One region of the Shewanella sp. SM101 genome, then DNA from elsewhere that is predicted to be linked to it. Evidence: predicted binding sites of a transcription regulator. Region 1 holds the regulator's gene; the other holds the start of a gene.

Region 1 (4,203 bases):
CGCGCAAGAAGTGCAATTGACCAGTCAGGTAGTAGGAACATATGAAGCAAAATAACGTATTACTTGCCAGCCTAATGCTAATTATGAGCATGAGTGCTTTCGCGAAAGTGGGCGACTTAAAGCAAGAAGTCAAAATTAAAGCTGTGAGCCAAACTGCGGATATCAAAAACAACCAGATCATCTTCTTTGGTCCAGTTGAAGTTACCCAAGGCTCAATAAAAATCCAAGCAAATGAACTGCGTGCATTTTCCGCTGAAGGTGAAAATAGCAAAACTTTGGTCGCCACAGGCAACCCTGCTACGTATAGCCAAATATTAGACGATGGTCGCCCAGCATCGGCAAGCGCGAAAGAAATTCGTTACGATATGGCAAGCCGCACCTTAACACTGAAAGGTATGGCGTCATTAGATCAAGCAGGTAGCCAAGTTACAGGCAATTTAATCCGCTATAACATGATTCAACAGAAATTGATGGCCGAGAGTACTGGCAGTGGTGACGATCGCGTGATCACTATTATTCAGCCTGAAAACTATCAAGATGATGCTAAATCAGACGCTCCGGCGGATAAACCTGTAAAAAAGCAGGACTCTAAATGACCCAAATCACCTTAAGAGCACAAAATCTGGCAAAAAGTTACAAGAGTCGCCAAGTGGTTAAAGACGTCAGTCTGACGGTAAAAACCGGTCAAGTCGTTGGCCTACTCGGTCCAAACGGTGCCGGTAAAACCACGACCTTTTACATGGTTGTCGGGCTAGTGAAGAGCGATAAGGGGCATATCTTTATCGACGATGATGATTTAACCGCAGATCCTATGCATCTGCGTGCCCGCAAAGGCATAGGTTACTTACCGCAGGAAGCCAGTATCTTTCGTAAGCTAACTGTTCATGACAACATCATGGCCGTACTGCAAACTCGTAAAGAACTTAAAAACGAAGAACGAGAAGAAGAACTAGAACATCTGCTCGAAGAGTTTCATATCACCCACATCCGTGACAGCCAAGGCATGTCATTGTCGGGTGGCGAACGTCGTCGCGTCGAAATTGCGCGGGCTTTAGCCGCTAATCCTAAGTTCATTTTGCTCGATGAACCGTTTGCCGGCGTCGATCCTATTTCGGTTATCGACATCAAGAAGATTATCGAACAACTCAAAAGTCGCGGCCTTGGCGTACTGATCACAGACCATAATGTCCGCGAGACATTAGATGTATGTGAACATGCTTATATTGTGAGTCACGGAAACCTGATTGCCGAAGGAACTCCAGCAGAGATCTTAGACAATCAGCAAGTTAGGGCTGTGTACTTAGGTGAACAATTCAGGCTATAGTTAATCGAGCGAAGCCTATGGAGACAATTTATACCGCCATTAGGCTTCACTCAAAATGATAATAAGCGACCTCCTCCAACAATAATAACGTAGGGATCAGCGGTAACATGAAAGCGTCACTCCAGCTCAAACTGGGTCAACAGTTAACCATGACGCCACAATTACAACAGGCCATACGTCTGTTGCAACTGTCGTCATTAGAACTGCAGCAAGAGATCCAGCAAGCATTAGATTCTAATCCCCTTCTCGAGCTGGAAGAGGATCAATTCGACGCCACTAAACCCCCTGTAAACCAAACGCTATCCGATACGGATTTCAGTGAATCTAGCACTCTGCCACCAGAAAAAGACAGCTCCACCATAGACACGGCAGAGTCGCTAACCAAAGAATCCATGCCCGATGAGCTCCCCATGGACACCACATGGGATGAAGTGTTTACCGCCTCCCCAAACTCAGGCCCCGGCGGCAGTCGTGAAGACGATATGCCCTTCCAAGGCGAGACCAGTGAAGGTTTGTACGAACACTTAGAATGGCAAAAAAACCTCACGCCGTTTTCTGAAACCGATTTAGCCATTGCCACCGCCATTATTGATGCCATCGACGATCAGGGCTATCTCACCCAAAGCACTGAAGAAATTCTCGAAGCCATGGGCAATCCTGAAGTTGAGCTTGACGAAGTCGAAGCCGTACTCAAGCGCATTCAGCATTTTGATCCCATAGGCGTTGCCGCCCGCGATTTAAGTGAATGCCTGCTGATCCAACTGTCGCATTTCGCCGCTGATACTCCCAACCTAGAAAACGCCCGCATGCTGATCAAAGATCATTTAGATCTGATCGCCGCCCGTGATTTTAGATTATTGATGCGTAAGACTAAATTAAAAGAAGATGAATTAAGGGATGGTATAGCACTTATCCAAACCCTCAATCCTCGCCCAGGTTTGTTGATCACGCCCAATAATGACGAATACGTTATCCCAGATGTGTCTGTGTCGAAGAAAAATGGCCGCTGGGTCGTTGAGCTTAATCCTGACTGCATGCCCAAAATCAATGTAAATCAACATTATGCTTCTATGGCACGCAGTACCAAAAACCAAGCCGATAGCCAATTTATTCGCGGCCATCTGCAAGAGGCTAAATGGTTTATTAAGAGCCTAGAAAGCCGTAACGATACTTTGCTTAAAGTTGCTAATTGCATAGTGCAATATCAGCAAGGTTTCTTTGAGTACGGTGAAGAAGCCATGAAGCCTATGGTGCTTAACGATATTGCCGAAGCGGTAGAAATGCATGAGTCCACCATCTCACGGGTCACAACTCAAAAATACATGCATACCCCTAAGGGACTTTTTGAACTAAAATACTTCTTCTCTAGCCACGTCGGTACTGACGATGGTGGTGAGTGCTCATCCACAGCAATCAGAGCCTTTATCAAGAAACTGGTTGCAGCGGAAAACCAGAAAAAACCATTAAGCGATAGTAAGATGGCACAACTTCTGGCAGAACAAGGGATCAACGTAGCCCGCAGAACCATTGCGAAGTACCGAGAGGCTATGCTTATTCCACCTTCTAATCAGCGTAAAAGTTTATAACCTACAGTGGATATCGGAGGACGTTTCTATGCAAATAAACCTAAGTGGGCACCATATCGAAATTACCGAATCGTTACGTGCATATGTAGAAGAAAAGTTTTCAAAACTTGAACGCCATTTCGAACAGATCAATAATGTGCACGTTGTGCTCAATGTTGAGAAAATGCAACAGATTGCCGAAGCGAGAATAAACCTCATAGGTGGTGAAGTTTTTGCTACTTCAGAGCATGCTGACATGTATGCCGCTATAGACGCCCTGATTGACAAGCTTGACCGTCAGGTTATTAAACACAAAGAGAAGTTAACAAAACACTAATAATGGAACTTTGTACCATACTGCGGCCGGAGTGCACTACCTGCGCCACTCCGGGCAGCAAGAAAAAGGTACTGGAACTCATCAGCGACTTAGTCGCTGCCCAGTACCCGACCCTCTCATCTCAAGAGATATTCGAAAGCCTAGTGGCGCGCGAAAAGATGGGGAGCACAGGTATAGGTAACGGCATCGCCATTCCACATGGTCGACTAGCCGATATAGATCAGCCCATTGCCATACTAATTAAGTGTGAAGAGCCGATAGCATTTGATGCTATCGATAAGCAACCTGTTGATATTTTATTTGCACTACTGGTGCCTGCAGACCAATGTCAGCAGCACTTAAGTACCTTGTCTTGCATGGCCGAAAAGCTGAGCGACAAGCAAATATTAAAGCAATTACGCAAGACGCATGATGAAACGGAACTCTATCAGGTAATCACTGGATGAAACTGGTCATAGTGTCGGGCCGCTCAGGCTCAGGCAAATCTGTCGCCCTTAGGGTACTCGAAGATCTCGGCTATTATTGTGTCGATAACCTTCCCTTGCCATTGATTGGCAGTTTGCTTGAGCAACTCAAAGGCAGTAACGATCTCGTCGCCATCAGTGTCGACGTGCGTAACATGCCTGAGCAGGATAAGGTCTTAGTGAAACAACTCGCTAGCCTACCTCCAGATACTGAGTTAACGAGCTTCTTCCTTAACTCCAGCGATAAAATTCTGCTCAAGCGTTACAGCGAAACCCGCCGTTTGCATCCTTTGTCGAAGAGCCGAGTCTCTTTGCAAGAAGCGATAAAGCTGGAGGGAAAACTGCTCGAGCCTATGTCAAAACTGGTCGATCACTACATAGATACGTCGAATCTGAATATCTATGATTTAAGCGACCAAGTCAGACAAATTCTCCTTGGTAGTGTCGATAAAGAACTCGTGATCAACTTCGAGTCCTTTGGCTTTAAGCACGGAATGCCCACCGAAGCCGACT
Region 2 (4,203 bases), on a different contig from region 1:
GAATACTCAGGCCTTAGATCGCATGATCGTTTCCGGTGTACAGCGGACTGAAGCTGTGACTTCGGATGAGTATAATGTCAAAAAAGTTGCCGCAGGTCGGATTGATGCCGCGGTGATTGATGTCAACGTTCTGCACTATTTACTCAAGCAAAAGCCCTTACAGCCGCTGGCGACAAAGTTGCAAATCAATCGGCAAATTCTGGCGAATAAGCAGCTCTATATCGCGTTTCGTAATACAGAAGAGGGACGGCGTTGGCGAGATATTGTTGACCAAGGTTTAGCGCAGGTGGACGTAGAAACCATTATTGGAGAGCTACTTTATCGTGAAGACTAATGTAGGGTTTTAGGATAGTTTATTCTTTGTTTTACTCGCTGTTTTTCCGCCTATTTCCCCGTAAAGTCACTTCTGATATGCAGTTTGTCATCATTTTGTCTTTGTTCACTATTAGTATCACTTTAACGGCATGAGTTGTTCTCTCATTTTATTGATTAAGGTGACATGAAGAAACTTCCTTTTGAGCTTCCATTTGAGTTAGATACGCTGCAGCAACTCATTGATACTCATAATCTTAAGTTAGATTATCAGATCCTTGCCGACATTCCATTCCGCCAAGAGCATTTCCCCCTTTACAGTGTTGAGTTAGGTGGTACAGATACGCCTTGTCCGACAGTACTCTTTGTGGGGGGCGTGCATGGGGTTGAGCGTATTGGATCTCAAGTTATTTTGGCATTGTTAAACAGTTTATTGCAGCGGCTTGTTTGGGATAAACACCTACAACAGATGCTAACGGGCCTGCGGTTAGCTTTTGTACCTGTAGTGAATCCTGTTGGGTTATTCATGGGAACGCGGGGCAATGGTAATCAAGTGGATTTGATGCGTAACGCTCCGATAGAATCCCGTGAAAAAGTGTCCTTTATGGTGGGAGGACAGCGTATATCGTCACGGCTGCCCTGGTATCGCGGTATTGGGGGAATGGAGCTGGAAACTGCGGGCTTAGTTGCCTATGTACAACAACTGTTGAGTCGCAGCACAAGTTTGATTTCGCTCGATGCCCACTCGGGATTTGGCTTGAGTGATCATATCTGGTTCCCCTACGCCCATACCCGTACCGCCTTCGAAAATGCCAATTATATTTTTCATCTAAAACAATTATTTGAACAGAGTTATCCCCATCACGGCCATTATCGGTTGGCGCCGCAGAGCCAGTTTTATCGCACTCATGGTGATATTTGGGATTATCTCTATCGCCAGCACCAAGTGGCAGATCCTTCTGCTCAGGTGCCATTTTTACCTTTGACATTAGAGATGGGATCTTGGGCATGGATAAAGAAGAATCCTAGACAAATATTTAATTTTGCTGGCTTTTTTAATCCACAAAAAACACATCGTCACCACAGGATTTTACGCAGGCATACAGTACTCATGCAATTTATGATGGAAGCGGCCTATGCCCAATCGTTAGAGCAGTTAACACCTGAACGTTTGACTGAGCTGACAGAGTGCGCACGGCATTATTGGTATCGGGAGTCTCAGTCATGACCACTTGGGTGTTATTAAGGGGATTAATGCGTGATCAGCGCCATTGGAATGGTTTCGATCAGCGTCTGCGACAAAAGGGATTGCGAGTGCTGACACCGGATCTTCCGGGCAATGGGACGCTATCCCACGAATTAAGTCCGCTTAAGATTGCCGATTATGCCCATGCCGTGTGGCAGCAATTGGATGAGCAGGTACAGGAAGGGGAGACTATTTATCTCCTCGGCTTGTCTATGGGCGGTATGTTGGCGTTGGAAATGGCATGCCAGCGACCTTGGCAGATAAGGCATGCCTTTGTATTAAACAGCAGTGCGGCGAATTTATCGTCTTGGTATCAAAGATTTAACCCGCTGAATGCATTGAAGGCTTTTTTCATGCGGGCTCGGGGTAACGCTTTACATCCAATCGAGTCGACTATAGTGCGTTTAACCAGTTTTCGTCATCGGCGAGACCGAGATTTAATTGTCAAGTGGAGTGAGTTTCGCCGCGATACCACACCAAGTAGACGCAATGTATGGCGACAACTTTGGGCGGCTTTTCAATACCAATGTCCATTGACAGTAGAAGTGCCGATAACTGTGCTCTGCGGTGACCGTGATGCGCTGGTGAGTATGGCATCGAGTAAGGCGTTAGCACGGCATTTTTACACCGATTTGATTGTACTCGCGTATTGTGGTCACGATGCCGCTATAGATGCATCCGCAAAACTGGCGCATTATCTGTTGGACATTGTGGGGGCGACTAAGCCGCAAGTGCAGTTTTCTGTGGATAGTGAGCCTGCCAATACTCAATATGATTGCAACGATTTATTGGAGGAAGAAATAGCCTTAAACGAAGCGATATTTGCTGTATGGGATGACAAAGCGCTATCCACTCTTGAAACCAAATAATCGAGAGTGAATAGCGCAGTTAACGCATTGTCTTATTAAGCTTTAGCCACTACGGTTTGGCCTATCGGTGTGAGGCTGAGTAAAGCCAACTTAAGATGCTGTATCCCAAAGGGAATACCGATAATCGTCACAAAACAAGCTAAGGCGTGGAGCAAATGCCCTATGACTAACCAGATCCCAAACAGTAAGAACCAAATGATATTTCCTACCATGCCTAATGCACCTGTGCCCAAGTCTTCACGTCCAGTTAAGTGGCGACGGTTCATTTGTTCTTGGCCGAAGGGCCAAAAGGTCATTTCGCCGATAACAAAACAGGCGCGGCCGAAGGGAATACCAATGATACTGATAAAACACAGGACACCTGCGAGCCACCAAGCGAGTCCCATCACAAATCCGCCGAGTACAAACCAAGCTATGTTGAATATTAAGCGTAATACAGCCATTGAAAGCTCCTTATGTTTACCCTGTTAGCCTTTATCGTTAGCTTCGATAAATTGAATATATGTCAATGTCTAAGCGATAACTATGCCAACTATTTAAATTGTTCATAATCAATTGGTTAATTATATGTATTCGAGATTCATGTGTCATTTTCACTAGTTTTTCGCCAAATTGATAATTTCTTAAGGGCGTAACAGGAAGGGCGGAGTTACACTAGCCTTCCCTTAACTGGCTTAAAAACCAGAGAATTTAATCGTTTGAGTAGCTTGATGTTTGCAAATTCCCCTGTCGAACCATTTGCCTTTGCTGGCAGAGACATATTCCTAAAACGTGATGATTTACTGCATCCGGCGTTTAGTGGCAATAAAGCTCGCAAATTCGGCTATTTTTTAGATCATGAGTTTGCAGGCATCAGCAAGGTGATAGGTCATGGCTCGCCATTAGCTAACTCACTGTATTCATTGTCAACATTAGCGAAGATGAAAGGCTGGCAATGTGATTTTTATGTAGATCATATTGCCAGTCAAGTGGTTAAACATCCTACGGGCAATTACGCTGCCGCTTTAGCGAATGGCGCTAATATTATCGATTTAAGTGTGTTAATAGCACAAAAGCAGGCGTGCACTCAGTCGCAATCTGAACCTCACGTTTTGTCAAATCTTAATGCTAGGCCTGACCCTACAGCGCAAGTGGGCGATGTGCGACTGAGTTGCCAAGATTATATCGAGGCTCAAGTATTCGTGAATGAGCCGACGGCGCTTTTTATCCCTGAGGGGGGTCGTTGTGCTTACGCTGAATACGGGGTAAATAGATTGGCGCAAGAGATAGTACAGTTTGCGAAGGCGAATGGATTGGTTGATTTAACGGTGTTTTTACCTTCGGGGACGGGAACGACAGCGTTATTTTTAAATCAGTATTTTATCCGTCAGCAAACGGATATTCGCGTCGTGACTTGTGCCGTTGTCGGTGGCGATGATTATTTGCGCTTGCAATTTTTGTTGCTTAATACCAATACCAGTGAGCATCCACAGATTGTTAATGTCGGCAAGAAATATCATTTTGGTAAACTTTATCCGGAATTTTATGCCATGTGGCAGCGGGTCTGCGCCTCAGGCGTGCAGTTTGAATTACTCTACGATCCCTTAGGTTTTATTGTGCTTGAGGAATATTTACAAGGCGGTGGCTCTCGTCCTGTGATGTATATCCACCAAGGTGGCTTACTCGGGAACGAGACCATGTTGCCACGTTATCAGCGTAAATTTGGGCAAAGTGGCTCATCCTGTGCCTCTGAGCATTGACTTAGTGACGCTAAGACATAATATGTTTGAAGCTATG

The links. The regulator sigma-54, encoded in region 1, starts transcription at its own class of promoters, with help from an activator protein. The targets are predictions, from matches to a motif close to GTTGGCACGNNNNTNGNNT.
Region 2: L5M38_RS12000 (YccF domain-containing protein) is a predicted target of sigma-54. The motif match lies at 2,942-2,960, and genes of this name have one in related genera.

What each region holds. Positions count from the first base shown of each region.
Region 1 is NZ_JAKKRH010000032.1:30,412-34,614, forward strand. It holds gene lptC (LPS export ABC transporter periplasmic protein LptC) at 1-55, shown strand, start outside; gene lptA (lipopolysaccharide transport periplasmic protein LptA) at 42-596, shown strand; gene lptB (LPS export ABC transporter ATP-binding protein) at 593-1,324, shown strand; gene L5M38_RS16945 (RNA polymerase factor sigma-54) at 1,432-2,910, shown strand; gene hpf (ribosome hibernation promoting factor) at 2,939-3,226, shown strand; gene ptsN (PTS IIA-like nitrogen regulatory protein PtsN) at 3,229-3,672, shown strand; gene rapZ (RNase adapter RapZ) at 3,669-4,203, shown strand, end outside.
Region 2 is NZ_JAKKRH010000018.1:97,811-102,013, reverse strand. It holds gene L5M38_RS12015 (substrate-binding periplasmic protein) at 1-334, shown strand, start outside; gene L5M38_RS12010 (M14 family metallopeptidase) at 500-1,540, shown strand; gene L5M38_RS12005 (alpha/beta fold hydrolase) at 1,537-2,427, shown strand; gene L5M38_RS12000 (YccF domain-containing protein) at 2,463-2,870, opposite strand; gene L5M38_RS11995 (pyridoxal-phosphate dependent enzyme) at 3,138-4,166, shown strand.